2 regions of the Staphylococcus pseudoxylosus genome follow, and region 2 is predicted to be linked to the other one. Evidence: predicted binding sites of a transcription regulator. Region 2 holds the regulator's gene; the other holds the start of a gene.
The links. The regulator Rex, encoded in region 2, represses fermentation and respiration genes when NADH is low (regulators of the CRP and FNR family bind a similar motif). The targets are predictions, from matches to a motif close to TTGTGAAATATTTCACAA.
Positions count from the first base shown of each region.

Region 1 (12,647 bases), 960 kb from region 2:
CAGAAACGTTAAGTTCATATATAAATTCAATTGAATCACCATTGTTAATTGAAAAAGGTGATTTTGAGACATTATTGAAGGAAGAGAAAATTCAATTCATGGCTAATGAAGTGACAGAAAAATACAAAGCTGAGGTTAAATCATTAGTAGGTACGATTGAAGAAAAAGATGCCAAAGTTGTACTCACGAGTTTACATGGTACGAGTTTACCATTAATGTCAGATATATTGTCAGAGTTGGATTATCATAATTATGTAATAGAAGAAGAGCAATCAAAACCAGATGGTCATTTTCCGACGATTGCAATTGCTAACCCAGAGGACGAAGATGCGTTTGCACTAGGGAAAAAATTGGCAGATGAAACAGATGCACAACTCATCATTGCTACAGACCCGGATGCGGATAGATTAGGATTTATTGAACGTTATGGAGATAACGACTATAGATATTTTAATGGTAATGAAATAGGTTTATTATTTATGAAATTGAGATTTCAAGATTTAGTAGAATCTAATAAACCACAATATATTATAAAGTCAATCGTTACGAGTGAGTTAGCAGAAAGATTAGCTAAATCATTAGACGTTGAAGTGACGAACGTTTTAACTGGGTTTAAATTTATTTCTGACTTAATCGAACAAAATCACAACACAACAAATAAGCAATTGTTGTTAGCATTTGAAGAAAGTCATGGATACTTAGCAAAACCAATATCCAGAGATAAAGATGCAATTCAAATGGTACCACTGTTAATTAAATATAAAAATTTATTAAATAAAAACGGTATAACATTTAAAGATACAATTAATGATATTTATCAAAATATTGGTGAATTTAAAGATAGAACAATCGCACCAAGCTTTGAAGGGTCAAAAGGTAATGAAAAAATTTCTAAAATAATGAGTCAGTTTAGAAATAAAGATATTCTTTCAATTTGTGGTATGGATGTTAAACAAATTGAAGATTACCAAATTGGAGAAATTAGGAATGTAAAAGAGGGGGCGACTGAACCATTATCATTACCTAATACAAACTTAATTAGATTCATATTTGACAATGGTTTTATTGCTCTGAGACCGTCAGGAACAGAACCAAAAATCAAACTGTATTTCTCGCTTAATGTAGATGACATTGATGCCATAACGGATCAATTTGAAAAAGACTATATTAATCATATAGATTGAGTAAAATAGAGGCAAAAAGATGACTACGAAAAAACTAAAACGGATAACGATTATTTTAACCATACTTCTTATAGCAATAGCAATTTTGATTGTATTTAAGCATTATCAACGTTACAACCAAGAATATAATGATACTAAAACTTATGAAGATGCATCAAAAGGTCATAAAAAAATAGGTAAATTAAATACCGTTGTTGATGCAAACAATCCTGATATAGTAGAAGTTAATAGATACTTAGAACAGATCAAATTTAATGGTACAGCTGCTGTATTTGAAAATGGTCAATTAAAACTAAATAAAGGCTATGGTATAAAAAATTTTAAAGAAGATGAAAAGAACAAGGCGGATACATTATATTTAATTGGTTCTTCTCAAAAATTCACTACTGGATTAATGCTAAAGCAACTGGTAAATGAAAAGAAGATCAATATGAATGATCCAGTCACAAAATACGTGCCTTGGTTTAAAACAGCGCAACCGATTACATTAAATCAATTGATGCAGCATAAAAGTGGTTTATATAAATATAGAGCTTCACCTCAATATAAAAATTTAGATGAAGCTGTTCATGCTATACAAGAAAAAGGAATAGAAGCAAAATATTATAATAAAAATAGATATAACGATGCGAATTACCTAGTATTGTCACGTGTGATAGAAGAGGTAACTAGTAAATCCTATGTAAAGAACTTTGTAGATAGACTTGCAAATCCATATAATTTGAATTTCACAGCATTCTACAATGATTTAGATTATCAAAAGAATATGGCAATTGGTTATAAAAAAGATAAAACGTCCAGTAATCCAGTAAAACAAACACCCAATATATTAGATCAGTATTATGGTGCGGGAAATCTCTTTATGGCGCCATACGATATGGGGCAATTAATTTTAAGCTTACAAAAAAACAAACTTTTTGATAGTAAAATAACGCAACCACTTTTACATGAGAGTTTAACATCACAGTACCCTGAACCTTATAGATATGGTTTTTATTCACTCCCAGATAAAAATAGAATAAATGGTGGATTTTTTGGCCAAGTATTTACAGCTTATTTTAACGACAAATATATAGTAGTCTTAGGTACTAATTATGAAAATAGTAAGACTAATAACGAAAAGAAAATCAAACATATCTATTATGATATCTTAAAACAAGGCGGGGCATATAATATTGTCGGTCAAAAATATTAAAATAAAATGTATATAAAAAAAGCACTCCTTTACTATTTAATCAAAGTTTAAAACTTACAGATTAAATAGCATAAAAGGAGTGTCTTTTTATGCATTAATAAACGATTAGTTATTTACAATACTTGAGTGCATCTATAAAAATCTCTTTAAATACCTCAGGTTCAATAGACATGACTACACTACAATTAGGGAAAGCAGATTTAAAATCTGTAACCGTTGCGCCTTTTGTCAATGTACCATTAGTCTCAACTTGAACATCTGCTTCTTGTACATCAAACTTTTCAGGATGAAGCAGATAAAGCACAGTATATACATCATAAACATTAATACCTTTTTCAAAATCATCACCTTTATAATGTTTGAAAAGGTGATGTAGCATATCTCCAGTTTGATTTAAGGCCTGAAGTTCATTTACTGTATGATGGCTCAATGTAGAACTTCTTGCAACATCAAGACCAACCATAGTCAAAGGTAAACCTGAATTGAATACGATCTGGGCAGCTTCTGGATCACAGTAAATATTAAATTCTGCAGATGGCGTTATGTTACCACGACCAGCGGAACCCCCCATGAAGACAATTTCTTTAATATAATCTTTCGCTTCAGGATAAGTAGATATTAATAAAGCAATGTTTGTTAATGGGCCAATAGGAATGAGTGTTACGGGATCTTCATTCGTTATTAATTCTTTATACATAGCTTCCACAGCATGTACTGAAGCTAAATCATTATAGTTAGGTTCAGGAAAATCATATCCATTCATACCTGATTCTCCGTGGACTATACTCGCGTCTACTATGTTTGAAAGTAAGGGTTGTGAAGCGCCTCTATGTATAGGGATATTACTCTTGAAAAACTGTTTAAGTTTCAATGCATTTGCTGTTGTTTTTTCAATTCCTACGTTTCCATTGACAGTAGTAATCATTCTTAAATCAAACGCAGGGTGATTTAAAGCAATACTGATTGCCGCTGCATCATCGATACCGGGATCAGTGTCTATAATTATGGGTTGTTTCATTATTATTTAACCTCCTTTAAAAATAGGGTATGTATTTATTTTACAATTTTTGTAGGTTAAATGCTTAAAAAACGTATTGAATATAGTAGAAATAACAATAGGGGGATACTGGGAGTGAAGTTTTAAAAATAATAAAAAAGACTCCTCCGAAGAGAAGTCTTTTCTAGGATTATAAGTGGCTTGAGTGTCCACCTTGCATTACCCAATAAGTACCAATAACAGTAATTAAAGTAATGATAATCGCAAATACAACTTTGAATCCTTGTAAATTCCCATCTTTACCTTCAGTTAAGTGCATGAACATTAATAATTGAACTGCAGCTTGTATAAAAGCGAAACCAAAGATGATGGTAATCTTAGCATTAAGTGCCATAGATGTGTATAAGGTTACGAATACTGCTAAGATTGTTAGAACGATTGAGGCAATAAAACCTACAGTATGTTTTACAATTGTATTCATCCGCTAAACACCATCCCTATCATATATACGGCAGTAAAGATGAAAATCCATACAACATCTAAAAAGTGCCAATATAAACTTACTATAAATAATTTAGGAGCATTGTCTTTATTTAATCCTCGCATTGCAACTTGAATTAATAAACAAATAATCCAAACAATACCTAATGATACGTGGGCACCATGTGTTCCTAATAGAATAAAGAAGCTAGACCAATAAGAACCAATAGTTAGATTAACACCTTCGTGTACATAATGCGCGAACTCATAAATTTCAAATCCTACGAATACTGCACCTAGAAGCACTGTGATAATCATCCAGATCATCATTAATTTTTCTTTTTCTTTTCTCATATAGTATATTGCTATACCACAAGTGTAAGAACTAATTAATAATGCAAATGTCATTATTAATATAAGTGGTAATTCAAATAATTCAGTAGTCATTTTGCCAGCATAATCGCCGCCATGTTGAAGTGTTAATAATGCCGCAAACAACGTACCGAATAATGAGAATTCTGCTGTAAGGAAAATCCAAAAGCCAAGTCTATTTAAATTACCTTCATGCGAACGTTGATCAATTGTGTTTGCATCATGACTCATGACTTACAGCCTCCCTTTCTTTAATACGTGCATCACGTAAACGTTTTTCAGTTTCTGCTACTTCAGACGCTGGTATATGGTAACCATGGTCTATTTGGAAACTACGATAAATCATAGTACCGAAGATACCTAATAAACAAATTACTGCTGGAATAATTGTTTCGAAGATAAGGAAGAATCCACCAATAGTGAAGAAAATTCCCATCCAGAAACCAACAGGTGTGTTATTTGGCATATGGATATCAGTATAATTATGGTTATCTAAATAATGACGACCATGTTCTTTCATATCTACAAATGTGTCATAGTCATTCCAATCTGGAGTGATAGCAAAGTTGTATTTAGGTGGCATTGCGCTTGCAGTTGCCCATTCTAAAGTACGACCTAAACCATCCCAGTTATCGCCAGTAGCTTCACGTGGTGCTTTGAAGAAGCTGTATACGATACTTGCAACTAAGAACATAAAGCCTAATGCCATCATTAGGGCACCGACAGTTGAAATTACGTTTAGTAACCACCAACCATCTTCTGGCATATAAGTATATAAACGACGAGGCATACCATCTAAACCAAGAATGAATTGTGGTATGAAACAAATATTAAATCCGATTATGAATAACCAGAAACACCATTTGTTTAATGTTTCGTTTAACTTAAATCCAGTCATCTTAGGCCACCAGAAAATTAAAGCACCTAGACAAGCAAATACAACACCAGCCACTAATGTGTAGTGGAAATGCGCTACTAAGAAGTACGTATTATGGTATTGGTAATCTGCTGCTGCCATAGAGAGCATTACACCAGTCACACCACCTATTAAGAAGTTAGGTATGAAACCTAATGCGAATAGCATTGGTGATTCAAAGGTGATACGGCCTTGATAAAGCGTAAACAACCAGTTAAAGATTTTAACACCAGTTGGTATACCAATCAGCATGGTTGAGATTGAGAAGAATGAGTTGATTAATGCACCATTACCCATTGTGAAGAAATGGTGAACCCAAACTAAGAAACTTAAGAATGCGATACCTGCAGTTGCCCAAACCATGCTTTGATGACCGAATAGACGTTTACGTGCAAATGTAGGAATAATTTCAGAGTAGATACCAAATGCTGGCAAGATAACGATATACACTTCAGGGTGCCCCCATACCCAGAAGAAGTTAGCCCATAGCATTGGCATACCACCATTTGCGACAGAGAAGAATGCAGTGTCGAATATTCTATCAGTCGTAAATAGTGCTAATGCAACTGTTAAAACAGGGAAAGCCAAGATAACGATTAATGATGTGATGAAAGTAGTAACCGTGAACATTGGCATTTCCATGAATTTCATAGTTGGTGTTTTACATCTAAGTATAGTAACAAAGAAGTTAATACCGGTCATTAATGTACCGATACCAGAAATTTGTATTGCTATTAAGTAATAGTTAACCCCAGGTCCTGGGCTGAATTCGCCTGCAAGCGGTGCATAGTTTGTCCAACCAGCTGCAGGTGAACCTCCGACTATAAATGAAAGGTTGAATAAAATCATACCTGAGAAGAATAACCAGAAACTTACGTTATTTAATACAGGGAATGCGACATCGCGTGCACCAATTTGTAATGGTACTACGACATTCCATAAACCAAAGATGAAAGGCATTGCCATAAAGATGATCATTATTACACCGTGCGTACTAAAGACCTCATTATAATGGTTTCCTTCTAAAAATGTGTTATCTGGAATTGCTAATTGTGTACGCATCATTAGTGCATCAATACCACCACGTACGAACATTAATACCGCACAGATTAAGTACATCGCACCAATTTTTTTGTGGTCAATAGATGTGAACCATTCTCTGTATAGATATTTCCATAATTTAAAATAACTAATTACTGCGATCACAGCTATGACTGCAAACGGTGCACCAATTTGTGCCATCGTTATCATCCAGTTACCTTGAACGAGTAATTGATCCCATGGAAAATTCATTAATGTCCACCTCCATTTTCATGGTCTTTTTTCTCTATTTTAGATGCTTTATCATCTTTAACACCTTCAGAGATTTTTTCCATTTCATCCATATTATGTGATTCTTCATCTTTGAATTCACTATCATATGGTTCATTATTGCCTAGGATCATGGCTTTCATTCCATGACGTTCATAGTTTGCATTTGTAATTTGCGGCTTACGTGCAGGTTTATCTGGTTTATCTAATACATCTTCTTTAATTTCTTCAGGTGTATTAAAGTTTGGATCTTTCTGCACATAATTGTAACGATCGTAAGCATAGAAAATATACTCAGGATCAGCTGCAGGATCAACAAATGCTAAATGTGTACCACTGAAAGTTAAGTTTTTATTTTCAGTAGTTGGTAAAAGTTGCTTATCAAATGTATCTTGGTCCAATACTTTTTTGCTTTGCGCATCTTTTACCCAATCCTCAAATTTACTTTGGCTTACAGAGTTAACATCAAATGTTTGACGTTCGAAGCCTTCACCATTGAAGTTTGAGTTACGTCCTCTGAACGTACCTTCCTCACTAGCTGTTAATGTCCAGTCCATTGTCATACCTGTCATCGCATATTTTTGGCCACCTAATTGTGGAATCCAGAAACTTGTCATCATATCCATTGATTGGAGTTTGAAGACAACAGGGCGATCTTTCGGAATAGTTAAATGATTAACTGTTTCGATTTTTTGTTCAGGATAACTGAAGAACCACTTATAACCAGCGCTTGTCGCATAAACAACAAGTGGATCGTCTTCTTTCTGTGGTTTTTCCTCATAACTGTAAAGTGAATTAACCGTTGGGATGGCTAAAGCAATTACAATAATTACAGGAATAATAAACCAAATTGTTTCCATTAAAGAATTGTGGTGCATCTTTCCTGATTCTTTAGTATTTCCTATTCTATATTTATATAGGAAAACTGTGAATAAAATAACAACAGCGGCAATAATAACAAGCATGAAGATGATTGAATACATAATCAAAAACTTCGTATCGCTTGCCATCGGCCCTTTTGGGTTTAAAACTTCTACGTTAGAACAACCACTAAGCAAAATTAGCGAGCCAAAGAGTAGAAGCAAAGACTTAAATTTTGACACTTTTTTGACCTCCTAATACTACAAATGTAGGGCTTACCATCAATTTTAAGATATTACGCAATATTTACAAGTGTTTGTGCGAAAAAAAATATTGTAAAATTAAAAGAAACCCAACAAACTCAACGTCTGGTGGGCTTTCAAAGATTTGTTAAAATTATGTGTACATTTTGTGAAAAGTGTCATATTTAAGACAATAAACGAAAATCACACACAAAATAGTGATAAACATTATCATTTAGGGGTATATGTATTAAATTTATAAAATTATTTTACTTCTATATAACGAATAGATTTATTAGTTGCGCCATCTGAATCTTCAACTTTATATTCAATCTTATATTTACCAGTTTTTTCAGTATTAATATTACCGTCAACTGTGATTTTATGTGTCAAATCTCCATCTTCTTTATCATAAGCACGCACGCCGTTTAAAATATTGTAGTCGTCGCCTTTATCGATAATTGTATCATTAATCCCTTTAAGTTCTGGAATTGAATTGTCAGTAGCTTCTGCGCTTAAGTTAGGTGATACAAGCGTAGCAGATACACCTAATGCAGACAAAGATTGTATTAATTTATTCATTACGTAACCTCCGAACGCAAAACATTAATTTTATTAAATATTACTATACTTTAATTTGCTATATTATACATCATACTATAGTCCTAATATATCTTATTTCTATAAATTTCATTGTAATTTCCGGTTAAAAGTATGTAAATTGAACTTTTTGTGAATTTTATCACATAAGTCTTTTGTAACATCCAATTTTGTAATAAGATAAAAATGTAAAAAGCAATAAAATTAGGGGTGGATTAAATGTTGAATGAAAAAGAACGAGATATAATTAAAGAGACGGTTCCTGTATTACAACAAAAGGGAGAAGAAATCACTTCGTATTTTTATAATAGAATGTTTACGAGACATCCTGAATTGAAAAATATGTTCAATCAGACCAATCAGAAAAAAGGTTTGCAATCTACTGCGTTAGCACAAAGTGTATTAGCTGCTGCAGTTAATATCGATGATTTAACGCGCATCATGCCAGTTGTTAAAGAAATTGCTTATAAACACTGTGCGCTACAAGTGCCAGAAGCTGGGTATGATATAGTAGGAGAAAATTTATTAGCAGCTATTCAAAATGTATTAGACTTACCAGAAGATGATGTGATTATTGCTACGTGGGCGAAAGCATACGGTGAAATAGCTTCCGTATTTATTAATGTGGAAAAAGAAATTTATAACGATATGGCTTGGGACGGCTTTAAACCTTTTAAAATTACTCATATAGAAGCAATAACTTCAGATATAAAAATGTTTACTGTTAAGTCAGATGAATATGACCTAAGTAAATTTGAGGCTGGAGAATATATTACTGTAGATGTAGAAAGTGATAAATTGGAATATCGTGCCAAACGTCACTATTCAATTATTGAAGGTGATAAACATACATTAACTTTTGCAGTGAAAAGAGATGTGACAGATTCACACGAGGGAGAAGTATCAACCATTTTACATGATGAGATGGAAGTTGGCGATACGATAGATTTATCTGCTCCTGTAGGAGTATTTGGAATAGTAAATGACACAGCGCCTCAGTTGTTTATCGGTTCAGGTATCGGTGTAACGCCATTAATTCCAATGTTTAATGACGTTGCAAAATCAAATGTAAAAGTAGACTTTATTCAAAATGTTGAAAGTGTACAAGAAATACCTTTTACCAGTAGAATAGAACACATTGTAAATAATAGTGATAATGCGTCGTATATTATTCACGATAAACAAAAAAGTGGATATATGGACGCAACATATCTAAGTCAGTTTATTTCAACAGATACTGAAATTTACGTTTGTGGAGGCGTTAAATTCCTTCAATCAATTATTACTACATTAAAAGAAATCGGTGTTGAAGCACAACGTATACATTTCGAATCATTTATTCCTAGATTAAGTGTGGGCGTTTAACTGTAAACAATTGCTCCCTTTACTGATGAAAAATATCTTTATCAGCTTTAAAAATATGAGAGCTAGCTTATGTGGCTAGCTCTCATTTATATTTATAATTTTATTGTTTTAATTGTATATAGATTATCAAAGGATTATGTGGTCTGATCGTGTAGTTTGCTCATTATTCATCTAGATTCCGTAGGTCATAAAAATCATAAAACAAATAAACGTTTAATGTTTTAACTTCGTAGTTTTTGTATTAGCAATAGTAGAAAGTCAAGGTAAGGCGAGTAAACGCGTTTATTACAAGTACTTGACAATTAGTCATAATTGCTATTGCAGTGCGTTTATTCATCTTGTTTTAATATGAGAAGAAACACTGCTATTCTAAACTTATTAAGTGTTGAACAGTCGTTATTTATTCGACTATTCTATGCCTCTACGTATTTTTTCGGCTATAAGTGTATTATTTAATACCATAGTAATTGTCATTGGACCAACGCCACCTGGAACTGGTGTAATTGCGCCTGCAACTTCTTTAACTTCATCATAAGCGATATCACCTTTTAATTTGCCATTTTCATCCGGTGTATTACCGACATCTATTACAACGGCACCTTCTTTAACGTCGTCTTTAGTTACTAGGCCTGGACGTCCGACTGCACTTACGATAACATCAGCATTTTTTAAATGACTATGCATATCTTTTGTTCTAGAATGTAAGATTGTAACAGTTGCGTTTTTTTGAAGTAATAATTTAGAAACAGGTTGACCTACAATATGACTTCTGCCAATTACAACGGCATCTTTACCTTCTAAATCAATATCAGCATGATTTAGCAGTTCCATGATTCCGAGTGGTGTACATGGTACAAATGTTTGTTGGTCAATATATAACTTACCGATGTTTTCTGGATGAAAACCATCCACATCTTTAGCAGGATTTATAGATTCCAATATTTTTTGTTCGCTTACTTGTTCAGGTAATGGCACTTGAACTAATATACCACTAACACTATCATCTTCGTTTAAGCGTTTAAGTTCTTGCAATACCTCTTCTTCAGAAGTTGACTCATCTAAATGTACAATTTCAGAAATCATACCAATTTTTTCAGCAGCTTTCTTTTTTGAATTGACATAACTTTGGCTAGCACCATCATTACCCACTAAAATCACAGATAATTTAGGTGTGTAACCTTTAGATTGTAAAGCTTCAACTTGATCTTTGAGCCCTTGTCTGTAATCTTTAGCAATTTGTTTTCCATCTAAAATCTTTGCAACCATAAAAATCCTCCTTGTATGTATGAACTTTACTTAACATTAACATAAAAACGATAGCAATTAACAACCAAAAGACGTAAATTATTAAGTTTTTTACGTTTAAAGTTCGATTTTTGATTGAAAAAGCAAGGTTTAATTGTTATGCTATATCTGTAATATACATCTAATAGTAGTAACATTTCAAATTTCTGAAAGGGTGTTCGTTTTGAAAGTGGTAGTCATAATGGGTAGTTCGTCAGATTGGGAAACAATGAAAGAAAGTTGTTCTATGTTAGACCAATTGGAAATTCCGTATGATAAGAAAGTTGTTTCAGCACATCGTACGCCACAATTAATGGTTGATTTTTCTAAAGAAGCAAGAGCGAATGGTTATGATGTCATTATTGCAGGTGCAGGTGGCGCCGCTCATTTACCAGGTATGGTTGCATCGATGACAACATTACCAGTAATTGGTGTGCCAATTGAGTCAAAAAGTTTAAAAGGCTTAGATTCGTTATTATCAATTGTCCAAATGCCAGGAGGTATTCCTGTTGCGACTACAGCTATAGGTAAAGCTGGTGCTAAAAATGCAGGTGTATTAGCTGCAAGAATACTAAGTATTGGTAATCAATCAATCCAAAAGAATTTGGAAAATTATGAAAAATCATTGGTTCAGAAAGTGAGTGAAATGCAAGATGAACTTCAATAAATTAAAGTTCGGTTCGACAATCGGCATTATTGGTGGCGGTCAGTTAGGAAAGATGATGGCACAGTCAGCCCAAAAGATGGGGTATAAAGTGATCGTGCTCGATCCTGACAAAGCATGTCCATGCCAACATGTTGCACATGAATTTATCAATGCTGACTATGATGATCAAGAAGCGTTGGAACAACTAGGTGAGTTATCTGATGTCATCACTTATGAATTTGAAAATATATCAGCAAACCAACTAAAGACACTTGTCTCAAAATATAATATTCCTCAAGGGTATCAAGCTATACAACTACTTCAGGATCGATTGACTGAAAAGCAAACATTACAAGAAGCAAATTGCAAAATTGCATCATTTGTACAATTATCCAAGCCGGATGATTTGGACATTGCAATAGAAACAATCGGTTATCCTTTTATCGTGAAAACAAGATTTGGTGGCTATGATGGTAAAGGACAAATATTAGTTAATTCAACATCAGACATAGATGAAGCAAGGGCACTTGTAGAAAAACAAGAATGTGTTGCTGAACAATATTTGCAATTAGAGAAAGAAGTATCTTTAACAGTAACCATTGGTAGTGATAATCAAATCACATATTTTCCACTGCAAGAAAATGAACATCAGAATCAAATTCTCTTTAAAACAGTCGTACCCGCACGTACAGAACATGCAAAAGAAGCAGAAGCTAGAAATGAAGTTGATAAAATAATCAAAAAAATACATTTCGTAGGTACTTTTACTGTGGAGTTCTTTATAGATGGTGAAAATCGTTTATACGTAAATGAAATCGCACCTAGACCGCATAATTCTGGTCATTACTCAATAGAAGCCTGTGATTTTTCACAATTTGATACACATATCTTAGCGATTACTGGTCAAAAATTACCAAAACAAATTGAATTGTTAAAACCCGCAATCATGATGAACTTATTAGGTAAAGATTTAGATTTATTAGAGGATCAATTTAGTGAGCATGCTGAATGGCATGTACATATATATGGTAAAACATCTAGAAAACCAAATAGGAAAATGGGTCATTTAACAGTGTTGACTACTGACATAAATAGATGCGAACAAACGCTACTTGGTAAATTTGAAGGGAGATCTGAATAATGTCTTTATTATATGAAGGTAAAGCAAAAAGAATATTTTCAACTGGTGAAAAT
Region 1 is NZ_CP085024.1:1,998,919-2,011,565, reverse strand. Features, by position in the region: gene LG295_RS09630 (phospho-sugar mutase) at 1-1,184, shown strand, start outside; gene LG295_RS09625 (serine hydrolase domain-containing protein) at 1,204-2,379, shown strand; gene rihC (ribonucleoside hydrolase RihC) at 2,489-3,397, opposite strand; gene qoxD (cytochrome aa3 quinol oxidase subunit IV) at 3,567-3,857, opposite strand; gene qoxC (cytochrome aa3 quinol oxidase subunit III) at 3,854-4,459, opposite strand; gene qoxB (cytochrome aa3 quinol oxidase subunit I) at 4,449-6,437, opposite strand; gene qoxA (cytochrome aa3 quinol oxidase subunit II) at 6,437-7,558, opposite strand; gene LG295_RS09595 (immunoglobulin-like domain-containing protein) at 7,823-8,140, opposite strand; gene LG295_RS09590 (globin domain-containing protein) at 8,378-9,523, shown strand; gene folD (bifunctional methylenetetrahydrofolate dehydrogenase/methenyltetrahydrofolate cyclohydrolase FolD) at 9,932-10,789, opposite strand; gene purE (5-(carboxyamino)imidazole ribonucleotide mutase) at 10,992-11,474, shown strand; gene purK (5-(carboxyamino)imidazole ribonucleotide synthase) at 11,461-12,594, shown strand; gene purC (phosphoribosylaminoimidazolesuccinocarboxamide synthase) at 12,594-12,647, shown strand, end outside.
Region 1: the regulator Rex is predicted to act here: its motif matches at 7,726-7,743, upstream of qoxA (cytochrome aa3 quinol oxidase subunit II).

Region 2 (12,647 bases):
ATGAAGAACCACTTATTCGTATCGCTTTTATTAAAAATGAAGACACATCCGTTACATTTATCGTTATGAATAAGTGTGAACCAGATATGCCAAAAGTACATACTCTTTTCCAAGAAAACTTTTCTACTAAAGGAAAAAACCGTGGACTTGGATTATCCACATTAAAAGAATTGACTGATTCAACAACAAATGTTTTATTAGATACAACTATTGATAACAACTACTTTATTCAAAAAGTGGAAATCTTAAATTCTGATTCATAAGGATGTGTTACTATGAAAATATTCATTTGTGAAGATGATGAAAGACAACGTGAACATATGGTCTCAATTATAAATAACTATATTATGATTGAAGAAAAACCAATGGAAATTGAAGTTGCAACAGCTGATCCTTATGACATTTTAGAACGCTCAAAGAACATTAATGATATAGGATGTTACTTTTTAGACATTCAACTAGAAGCTGACATCAATGGTATCAAGCTTGCAAGTGAAATACGCAAGCATGATCCGGTTGGCAATATCATTTTTGTTACAAGTCATAGTGAACTGACATACTTAACATTTGTCTACAAGGTTGCAGCAATGGATTTCATTTTCAAAGATGATCCAGACGAATTAAAATCAAGAGTGATTGATTGCTTAGAAACATCTGAATCGCGATTAAAACTACTTTCAAAAGAAAGTAGTGTCGAAACAATAGAATTAAAACGTGGTAGTAATTCTATTTATGTACAATATGACGATGTGATGTTCTTTGAATCATCTAGCAAATCCCATCGTTTAATTGCACATCTCGATAATCGTCAAATCGAATTCTATGGAAACCTAAAAGAAATTGATCAGTTAGATAAACGTTTCTTTAGATGTCATAATAGTTTCGTAGTTAATAGACACAATATCGAATCCATCGACTCAAAATCACGCGTAGTTTATTTTAAAAACAATGAACATTGTTATGCGTCTGTAAGAAACGTTAAAAAGATATAATACATAAAAAACTGAGCATGTATTTAATTACATGCTCAGCTTTTTATTGCTTTATTCACTTCTTCTAAAGTTGGAATACTTGATATCGCTCCGTATTTCGTAGTAACCATTGCTGCTACATAATTACTAAATTCAAGTATACGTTCACCTTCACTTTTCAATACTGTTATCACGTCTACACTATCAGAAATTAATAATCTGCTAATTAAAGCACCTATAAATGCATCACCTGCACCTGTAGTATCAATGGCTTTAACTTTAAATCCTTGTTGAGAAATTTCATTTCCGTCTTTAAAATATATGACTGCACCATCAGCGCCTTTAGTATAAATTACTGCATTAACATTTCCTTGGAACAACCACTGTATCGCCTGTTTTTCGTCTGTAATTCCAGTTACAAATTCCAATTCTTCATCAGATATTTTGACGATATGTGCTAATGGAATAAATTCATGGATTGCTGATTTACAATCCGCTTCATTTTTCCATAATGGCAACCTCACATTAGGATCAAATACAATTGTACCACCTGCATTTGTCACGTTTTCAATCAATTCTTGATGTGCATATTTCATAGGACTTTCCACTAAATCAACTGAACAGAAATGCAACATATCATTTTCAGTTACATCGATGTTACTTACTGCATCTGTATTGAACAACATGTCAGCAGATGGCTTCCTATAAAATGAAAAGTCTCTTTCACCTTCTTTAGTTAAACTCACGAATGCTAAAGCGGTATTAGCTATATCAGTACGACTTACATATTGAGTACCTACACCTATGTTTTCTAACGTTTCTACAATTAAATCACCAAATGCATCTTGTCCTAATTGGGTAATCATTTCAGCATTGCCACCTAGCTTTGTTGCTGTACAAGCCACATTACATGGTGCTCCTCCTACTTGTCGACTAAACTTTTCTACATCTTTTAATTTAGAATCTGTAGTATTCGGTATAAAATCAATTAATGCCTCTCCAATTGCTAGTAGACGTTTCATATAGTGTCACCTTTCAAATCATATTTTGTAAATTTTAGATAGGCTTGACCTGATTCAGTAGATGTTTTAATGCCTGTTGCATTTTCATCTGTAAATATTCTTGTCGTCATCACACGTTCACCATCATTACAGAAAATTTCAACACTAGAAGTATCTACAAATAACTGTAGTTTGGATAACGGCGTATCTAAATAAGTGCTTCTCGTTGTACCTTCAACAGGTTCTGGTAATTGACCACTTTCACTGCGGTCTAATGTTAATTTCTGTTCCCTCTTATTATACGTAATTAGTGTAGATTCAGTCTTAGATGTTCTTACTTCAAAGTAAACTTCTGTCGCCTCATTTTCCAAAATATCAATGATTAATTCAAACTGTTTGCCTTCATACGGATGCAATTGTCTAGTGAATTTATTAGCATAACCTAATGCCGTTTCTTCATTTGTGCGAAGTTTTTCAAGCGCTTTTAATGGACGCTGCTTTAAATTACCTGACTCAATTGTCAATACACGTGGGATAGTTAAACAATGCGCCCAACCATCTGCATCTGAAGGATAGTTGATTTCTGGTAAACCCATCCACCCAATTAATACGCGTTGACCATTTTCATCTAAGAATGTCTGAGGAGCATAAAAATCAAAACCATAATCTAATTCATGAAAATCACCATGGTTCATAGTTAAATTGTTAATATCATACTGTCCCATAATATAACCAGATTGATAAATGTTCTTAAAGCGTTCCCCTTCTGAATCTATACCTTGAGGGCAAAACAGTAACATGTCATAGCCGTTTAAATTAAAATAATCTGGGCACTCCCACATATAACCAAAATCATCTAGATTCGTTTGTATCTCGCCTTGAAATTCCCAGTTTACGATATCTGTTGAACGATATTGCAGAATTCTTCCCTGTTTTTTAATATTTTGTGCAGCTATCATTGCGTAATAAACTCCATCTTGAACATGTACCTTAGGATCTCTAAAATGTTGAGTATAGCCAAACGGTGGTTCTGATATCACTGCTTTAGGAAATTTATTTACCGAACCATCCTTAGCCATTTTTGCTATATGTTGTGTAGAGATTCTATTCCAATCACTATCGCGATGGTTTGCTGTATACATATAATATAAATGATCATGATATTCAAATGCACTGCCACTATATACACCATGACTATCGTCTTTCGTATCTGGTTTAATCGTTGGACCAATAGCTTCAAAATCCACAAGGTCTTTACTTTGATATGTATACCAATATTTCAGTCCATGTACAGGTCCTAACGGAAACCATTGATGAGATACATAATAATTCCCTTTGAAATAGATAAGTCCATTAGGATCATTTAACAATCCTATTTGGGGTTGTATATGAAAAGTTTGTCTATATTCTGACTGTTTAACTTGTTCAGTTAATGATTCAATCGTTTGTTGATCAACATCTTCATATTTTTGATAACGTTGTTCTTTTGTCCACTCCGTCATGGTGTGTATCCTCCTATTTTAAAAATAATCTCATTTAAATGGTACCGGTTCCATAATATACTTTTTCATCATACCATTTCTCTTTTAATTTTTAAATGATTGTTCAACATCAATAATAATACGTTGTTCAATTTCTTGGTGTTGTATCATCTGATTTAATTTGTCCATAGCTACACTACCTGCATATTCGAAATTGTAATTTATGGTATAGATAGAGGGTGACACAATATCAGTTACTGGATCTCCACCAAACCCTACAATATACTTTTCCTGCTTATGTGGCGAGTGCTCTGAATTATATTTATGTATGGCTAAGGCAATTGAATCTGTAGCGCCAACAATTGCGTCATAATAAGGGTATGCTTGTAACGCCTCTACAACATCGATCATCGCCTCTTGATAATTAAATGATGTAAGTGAAATATGAGGTTGTATGTCATGTACTTCTAAACCCGCAATCAGACCTTCTTTACGTTGAACACCTACAGCAATATCACTTTCTGTCACACCAAAGAATTTAATATCGTTATAACCTTTTTGACCTAACATATCACCAACTAAGTAGCCAGCTTGATAATCATTATGAATGATGCAATGTAAATCATCATGTGCTTGACCAACGATAATCACAGGAACATTTATTTTATTAATAACTTCTAAATGTTTGTCTGTGATTTCTGTTGCCATAAAGACAATGCCATCTACCTTACTTCTATAAAATGTTTCAAGGGCATCAATTTCTAATTGAGTATTAAGATTTGTATAATTTAGAAGCAAACTATATTTCAATTGATCACAGATTGTTTTGACGCCTTTAATTGTTTCATCGACAGCAAAAGAGTTCATTCTAGGTATAATTGCCCCTATCATGTTAGTTCTACGCGCACGTAAACTTTGTGCAAATTGATTAGGCTGATAGTCATTTTCTAGAATGATTTTATCTAATCTTTGTTTAGTTCTTAAACTTACCGAACCATTATTTAAATATCTCGACACTGTACTTTTTGAAACCCCAGCAATCTTAGCTATATCAGCAATGTTCTTCATATTTTCTCACTCTCATTAATTAACTATTATAAACAATACTTATTTTATCATAATGCAACCGCTTTAAATACTATTTGAAACTACATTTGTAGAAAGGTTAAAACTTACTATTAGTGTCTTTAAATATGTAACATATAAGTTGAGTTTTCAATATGATATAGTTGTGGAAATAACAACTTTAAGGAGAGATAGGTCATGAATAAAGGGAAACTGTACACCTTTATAACATTAAGTATTTGCATAATAGTGATTGTTATTTGTTTACCATTTTTACTTAAAAATGGTAGTTACTCAGCCATTTTTTCAGCTTTTCTTCCTATAATAATATTAATTATTGCCTTTGTCTTTAAAGCTAAAGGCAATAATAATGATAAAGATTAACAGGGTTATTGAATATATACTTATTTAGTTTAATGGATGGAAAACATGACAAGAACTGTAAGGTTAAATCTATTAAAATTATTTTTACTCATTGTTTTAATATTAGTGTTAACTACTAATATCTTTGAAGCTTTTTCTATTTATTTGGTCATGATACTAGCAATATTAATGTTAATAATTGGAATCTATATATTAATTACAAATATTAAAAAACAAAATTCTGACTAAAAAATATATAATAAAAATGATCGAACTCAAAGCATAGCTAGGAATCCGACCATTTTTATTTTACTTATTATGTTGTCTAATTGACTAAGTGAAGTTCACTTGCAGTGTCAATCTCAACTATTACTCTTAATTAAGCTTTTTGAATTGTAATTGTCCATGATGCATCATCTAACTGTTCATAATTTGTAACTGGATAGCCTTGCTCAGCTGCCCAATTTGGTAATGCTTCAGTTGCTTGCGTACAATCAAAATCTATTTTTAATTCATCACCATTATCTAACGTGTTCATTTTCTTTTGTGCTTCTATTAACGGGAATGGACAAACCATTCCAACTGTACCTAACTCGTGTACCATAATTTGTGCCTCCTATAATAATTATATTGTTTGCGTTTGTGACGTTACAGGTTCATTTGAGGTTTGCTTCTGCGCTTTTTTCATAGGTCTGATAAATACAAAATAACTCATTGTCCAAGCTCCTAAGATCATTGAAGCAAGTGCAATCCAACCTTTCCATGACATCGTTGCTGTTTCTACTAGTCCATTACCGATTGAACAACCACCTGCTACTGAAGCGCCAAATCCCATAAGCACGCCACCAATCATACTGTTACGAATCGTTTTTTTATCTGGTAATCTCCATTTAAACTCTCTTGCACCTTTAGCTGCAATATAAGACCCTAGGAATATTCCAAGAACTAAGAAAACACCCCAGTCTAATAATTTCAAATCACCAGTTACAAAGAACTGTACTAGATTAGCGGATGGTGTTGTAATACCTAGCCCATACATTCTTCCTGTAGACTCACTTACTGGCCATGCAATTAACGCGATGAGTCCTACTGCAATTGCAGCCACAAAGGGATGGTATTTCTTTTCAAATAAATAATGACGCATACCTGTGAATTTCTGTTTTAATTTAGGAATAGCAAATTTAGGTTTCGGTTTGCGTAATGTTTTGACTACGAAAAATACTGTAATAGCTGTAAGTAATGCTACCCATATCCATGTCGGTATCCCTGTAGTTTGTGACATACTCGTATTAACATTTGTAGGCTTATTTAAACCATCCATGAATGGTAACAGTAAACCATATTTCGTAGCTGCCGAAGTAAATGCATAGGCGATAAGTGCCACCCAACTACCTATTAAACCTTCACCTGCTCTATACCATGTACCGGTTGCACATCCACCAGCTAATATAATACCTAAACCAAATATAAATGAACCTATTACTGTCCCAATAATAGGGTAAGTTGACTCAGGTATTTGTACCAAACCAGTTGAAGTCAAAATGAGCAATCCTATACTTTGAACTGTAATAGCTATAAGTAATGCATAAAACATTTTGTTACTCTTTTGAATATACATATCTCTAAATCCACCAGCTAAACAAAACCGTGTTCTTTGCATAACAAAGCCTAAAAGACTTCCCACAATAATGCCGCTGATTATTAACCAAGTCATATTAATAACCTCTTTTCCGATAAAATCAATAAGATTAATAATATTAGAAATCGTATAAAATTTCAACCTTGCAACTCACAATTTTTAACTTTCTGCTAACTTATACAGTAATAATTTTTCGAAATTCAAATTAAACATCCATAAAAAAATAGTTTTTTATAAACACAGCACACTGAGTGTATTACTGTATCTATAAAAAACTAACTAATTATTTTTTATTTATTGCTATAATTTTTCATAAAAAATAATAAAGACTGTAATTCAATACCTAAATCAATATGATGTACTTGAACGTCTGATGGCGTTAGTACACGACTTGGTGTAAAGTTAAGTATCCCTTTAACACCTGAATCTACTAATACGTCAGCTACGTTTTGAGCCGCTTCTTCAGGCGTAGTCAATATCACTACATCTATATCTTCTTGTGATAATATTTCCTTTATTTTATCAAATGAACTTACTGTCACTTTACCTATTTGTGTCCCAATAACCTCTTCACGAATATCGAATGCTTCAGTTATAGTCATTTCATCATGTATTGAAAAGTTATATGTTAATAATGCTTTACCTAAGTTCCCTACACCTACAATTGCAATTTTAATCTCGTCATTTTCGCTAATTTCATTTTTAAAAAAATGTAATAAGCTATCAATATTATAGCCATAGCCTTTCTTGCCTAACTCGCCAAAATAAGAAAAATCTCTTCGAATCGTTGCAGAATCAATATTTAAGCCTTCACTGATGGCTTTAGAATTAACTCTATCAATGCCTTTAGATTTTAATGTATTGACGAATCTATAATATAACGGTAAACGTTTCAATGTGGCACGAGGAATCTTTTCGCTTTGATTAGCCAAGATCATTTCCCCCTAATTCATTATCTGTTATTCATTAATCTTATAATCACTACAACATTATACATGACTGAATAATAAAAATAAACAATGATAGTTTTAACAACACGCTGAATACTGTAGAATGATAATGAATAGAGAGGTGCAAAATCAGATGATATTATTACAACTCAATGATTTAACTAAATCATTCGACGGCGAAGACATTTTTAATAATGTGGATTTTGAAGTTAAAACGGGTGAACGCATTGGTATTGTAGGTCGTAATGGCGCCGGAAAATCTACATTAATGAAAATAATTGCTGGTGTTGAAGATTATGATAGCGGTCATATTTCTAAGAGTAAAAATTTAAAACTTGGTTATCTAACACAGCAAATGACATTAAATACAGATCAAACTGTATTTGAAGAAATGTCTAAGCCGTTTGAGGCAATGAAAAATTTAGAACGAGAAATGAAATTGGAAACAGATTGGTTAGCGCAACATGCGGATGAGTATGATACTGAGACATATAAATCTCATATCGATCGCTATGAAGCATTATCCAATCAATTTGAACAACAAGATGGCTATCAATATGAAAGCAAAATTAAAACAGTCTTACACGGACTGAATTTTAGTGAAGCGGATTTCGACCGACCTATCAATGACTTTAGCGGCGGCCAAAAAACAAGATTATCTTTGGCACAAATGTTATTAAGCGAGCCTGATTTATTACTTTTGGACGAACCCACCAACCATTTAGACATGGAAACGACCCAATGGTTAGAAAGTTATTTAAATTACTTTAAAGGTGCCATCGTAATTATTAGTCATGATAGATACTTCTTAGATAAAATTGTGACTCAAATTTATGACGTTGCACTCGGTGATGTCCAACATTATGTAGGTAATTATGCTCAGTTTATTGATCAAAGGGATAAATATTATGAAAAACGTATGCAAGAATATGAGAATCAACAAGCTGAAATTAAACGATTAGAGACTTTTGTCGATAAAAATATTGCTCGTGCTTCAACTACAGGTATGGCTAAGAGCCGTAGGAAAATGTTAGAAAAGATTGAACGCATTAATAAACCTATGATTGATGCTAAAAGTGCCAACATTCAATTTGAATTTGATCGTAATACTGGTAATGATGTCTTCCATATAAAAAATTTAGAAATTGGCTATGCGTCTCCAATTACTAAAGGCATTACTTTTGAAGTAACAAAAGGAGATCATATTGCAATTATCGGCCCTAATGGTATTGGGAAATCAACTTTAATAAAAACCATTGCCAATATACAAAATTCATTAAATGGGACAATCACTACGGGTGCCAACTTAAAAATTGGTTATTATGATCAAAAACAAGCCGAATTCAAATCAAATAAAACAATACTTGATTACTTATGGGACCAATACCCTACTATGAATGAAAAAGACATTCGTGCTGTTTTAGGTCGTTTTCTATTTGTACAAGAAGACGTTAAAAAAATAATTAACGATCTATCAGGTGGCGAGAAAGCACGTTTACAGCTTGCCTTATTGATGCTTGAGCGAAACAATGTACTCATTTTAGATGAACCTACAAACCATTTAGATATAGATTCAAAAGAAATGTTAGAACAAGCTTTGGCAAACTTTAAAGGCACAATCCTATTTGTATCTCATGATCGTTATTTCATTAATGAATTAGCCAATAAAGTTTACGATTTAGATTCTGATGGTGGCACAATGTATCTAGGGAATTATCAATATTATATTGAAAAAACTGAAGAAAAAGCAGCATTAAAAGCAAAAGAAGAATTAGAAAATCCAACAGTAAATGATACGGTTATCAAACAAAATGACTCATATATTGATCAAAAACAACAAAAGCGTGAACAACGTCAAATCGAACGTCAAATTGAAACATGTGAATTAAATATCGAAACCTATGAAGAAGAAATAAATAACATTAATCATCAACTTACTTTGCCAGACATATACTCTGATCCTGAAAAAGCAAACTCCTTAGCAATTTCAAAATCAGAAATCGAACAAAAACTAGAACAAGTCATGGCCGAATGGGCAGAATTACAAGAAAAGTTAATATAAATCCTAATTCAAAACAAAAGTTAAAGTAGAATTTTCTACTTTAACTTTTTTCTTATCTTGAAATACACAATAACTATTCACATTCTTTTCCCTATAACAAAGGCTATCCACAAAGTTATCCTAGTTATCCACAAGTAAAAAGCAATCTTTTTTTGTGTATAAAATTCAGATAATAGCTTATATCCACACATTTTACCCAAACTTATCCACAGTTTGTGCACTATTTGTTGATAAGTACGCATGTTCTCTATTGACATCAGCTTATTCTTTCTCATCTAAGCTATTATCTCAATTTGTTAAATTTTATCGATAATGTCATAATTATCTCATAGCTGTTTACATATTAATAAAGGGAGTAATACAACATGCCAACAATTTTTTGGTTCTTCATAGCTTTTCTTTTATTGGGTACTGCATTGATGATTATCTCACCCATTGTCGCCAACAAAAAACTTATGCACGATATCAAACCTTTATGGGGCAATAAACGTCCTTTAGAAAACTTCATTAGACCGAACCATACTTATCGTTATCAATTTGATACATATAAACACAAATTTAACAACGAGACATTGATTGATGAAAAAACGTGGTCAGATTTAAATCTTGATAGCGTATTTCATAATATGAATTTTAACTTTACAGCTATTGGTGAAATGAGACTTTTTGCAACGTTAAAAAATATGTTTCATGTAACAGACGCTAAACTTCTTTATAATTTTACAACTAACAAAGATTTTAGAAATGAAATCTCACTCTATTTAGCGCAAATCGGAAAAGCAATCTACCCTACTTTTCCAGATCAAATCTCATCAATTAAGCGCAACAACTTTTTTATGCTTTGTACTTACTTACCATTAATTTTTATAATTCTATCCATTTTCACACCTAGTATTGGCATAACTTTAACTATTTTTTCCGCAATTTTTAATATGATGTTAAGCGGATTCCTAAAAAAGACCTATGAACAAGATTTAAATTCAATGTTCTACACATCAACCGTTATTAAAAAAGCGTACGCCATCCAACAACACGAACTTGCACCTAATATAGATGTTGACTTTAAACATTTTGTTATTGCACGCAAATTTAGTGGCTTGTTAGGCCGTGTGAACTCAAACGACGAAACATCTGTGTTTTCGTTATTATTCAAATTAATCTTTATGATGGATTATCATCTGTTTCATTTAATTCAAAACAGTTTTAAAAAGTATGAAGATGAAGTAATGGCGTGCTATGAATACATCGCTCATATCGATAATCATTACGCCGTGGCTTTGTGGAGAGAAACGCTAGATCATTATACAATTCCTCAGGTTGTAGAAAAAGATGTTATTCATTTTGAACAATTAACACATCCATTGATTAATGATGCAGTTCCAAACGATTTAGCAATAGACAATCATATTTTACTAACTGGTTCAAACGCATCTGGTAAGTCTACATTTATGAAAGCTGTTGCACTAAACATCGTATTGTCACAAACAGTTAACACTGCTACAGCTGAAGAATTTAAGTATAAGCCCGGTATGGTTTATACCTCAATGGTAAACCAAGATGATATCTTAACAGGTGATAGTTATTTCATGACTGAAATCAAATCTATTAAACGTCTCTTTGATATCACTACAACTGAAAAAGTTTATTGTTTTATTGATGAAATTTTTAAAGGTACAAATACAACTGAACGTATTGCTGCATCAGAGTCTGTTCTAAGTTATCTTAATCAACTTGAAGGCTATACTGTTATTGCTGCTACGCATGACATTGAACTCTCTTCTTTATTAGACAATATATATTCAAACTATCATTTTAACGAGTCTATAACTGAGGATAATATTTCCTTTGACTTTAAGATTAAACAAGGTAAAGCTGATACCCGAAATGCAATAGAATTACTTAGGATTATGTCATTTCCAAAGAAAATTTATAATCGAGCAAAGTCAACAGCAAACCGTAATACTTAATTAAAAATTGTTTTTGCGTTTCATTTGATATTGCTTATAACTACAAACAGAGAGGATGGATACATAATCCACCCTCTCTATTTGTATAACTTAGACCTACTTATTATAAATTATAAAGATTCGACTTTAAATTCATGATTTATTCCGCATTAACCATCCACGTAACACCAAATGGATCATTAAACATACCGTAAAAATCTGACCATTCTGTTTTACCTAATGGCATCGTCACTTCACATCCTGCTGCTACTGCTTTATCAAAAAAAGCTTTTGCTGTTTCTTTTTCCGCTTCATTCGAACCATCAAATGTAAATGTAACAATCGCGCCGCTATTATCTATTTTCTTGTTCTTCCACGTGTCACTACAATAGAATGTTTCGCCAAGTATATTAAATGAGGCGTTCATTGTAAAATCTGCGTCCACTTGATATTCTTCAGGCATATTGGCGAACATTTCATGGTCTCCACCTACACGTTGTATATCCGTTGCACCAAAATGTTCTTCATAAAAATTTAACGCCGCCAAACTATTTTGAAAATTAAAATATTGAACTGCTTTCATTATTAACTTCCTCCTTGTGGTGTTAAACATCAACACATATTAAATCAATTATTTAAATCTCTATAAACTAACTATACCCATATTCTGTTGTTATAAAATTTAGAATTTTAATTTTTTGCACTTCGACTTTAAATAGTTAAAAACTTAAAGGGCAGCAATCAATTTATCTAGCATCCATAAGTCTGATAAACACAAAAAAGCCCAAGATATTTATTGATATCCAGGACTTTTTAAAAGTAATTACTTAATATTAAGTTCGTAATTTTTACTAATTATTTAACTGTAAATGCTTCAATATCTAAACTGTTAACACCATTCAATGTCATATCTGCTGTAACACCAGCATGATATAAATAATGAGCGGCTGCACCAATCATAGCAGCATTATCTGTACATAGTTTAGGGCTTGGTATTGAGAGTGTGATATTATGACTTTCACAAGCTTCAGCTAATGCAGATCTTAAACCTTTATTACTCGCTACACCACCTGCAACTATAAGTTGCTTTACATTATAAGCTTCACATGCTGATATAGATTTACCAACTAATACTTCAACAACGCTGTTTTGGAAACTTGTGGCAACGT
Region 2 is NZ_CP085024.1:1,041,066-1,053,712, reverse strand. Features, by position in the region: gene agrC (quorum-sensing sensor histidine kinase AgrC) at 1-263, shown strand, start outside; gene agrA (quorum-sensing response regulator AgrA) at 276-992, shown strand; gene LG295_RS04910 (carbohydrate kinase) at 1,028-1,993, opposite strand; gene LG295_RS04905 (sucrose-6-phosphate hydrolase) at 1,990-3,474, opposite strand; gene LG295_RS04900 (LacI family DNA-binding transcriptional regulator) at 3,559-4,521, opposite strand; gene LG295_RS04895 (hypothetical protein) at 4,717-4,902, shown strand; gene LG295_RS04890 (sulfurtransferase TusA family protein) at 5,261-5,485, opposite strand; gene LG295_RS04885 (YeeE/YedE family protein) at 5,507-6,595, opposite strand; gene LG295_RS04880 (redox-sensing transcriptional repressor Rex) at 6,811-7,458, opposite strand; gene LG295_RS04875 (ABC-F family ATP-binding cassette domain-containing protein) at 7,604-9,532, shown strand; gene LG295_RS04870 (MutS-related protein) at 9,898-11,499, shown strand; gene LG295_RS04865 (VOC family protein) at 11,639-12,061, opposite strand; gene tsaD (tRNA (adenosine(37)-N6)-threonylcarbamoyltransferase complex transferase subunit TsaD) at 12,334-12,647, opposite strand, start outside.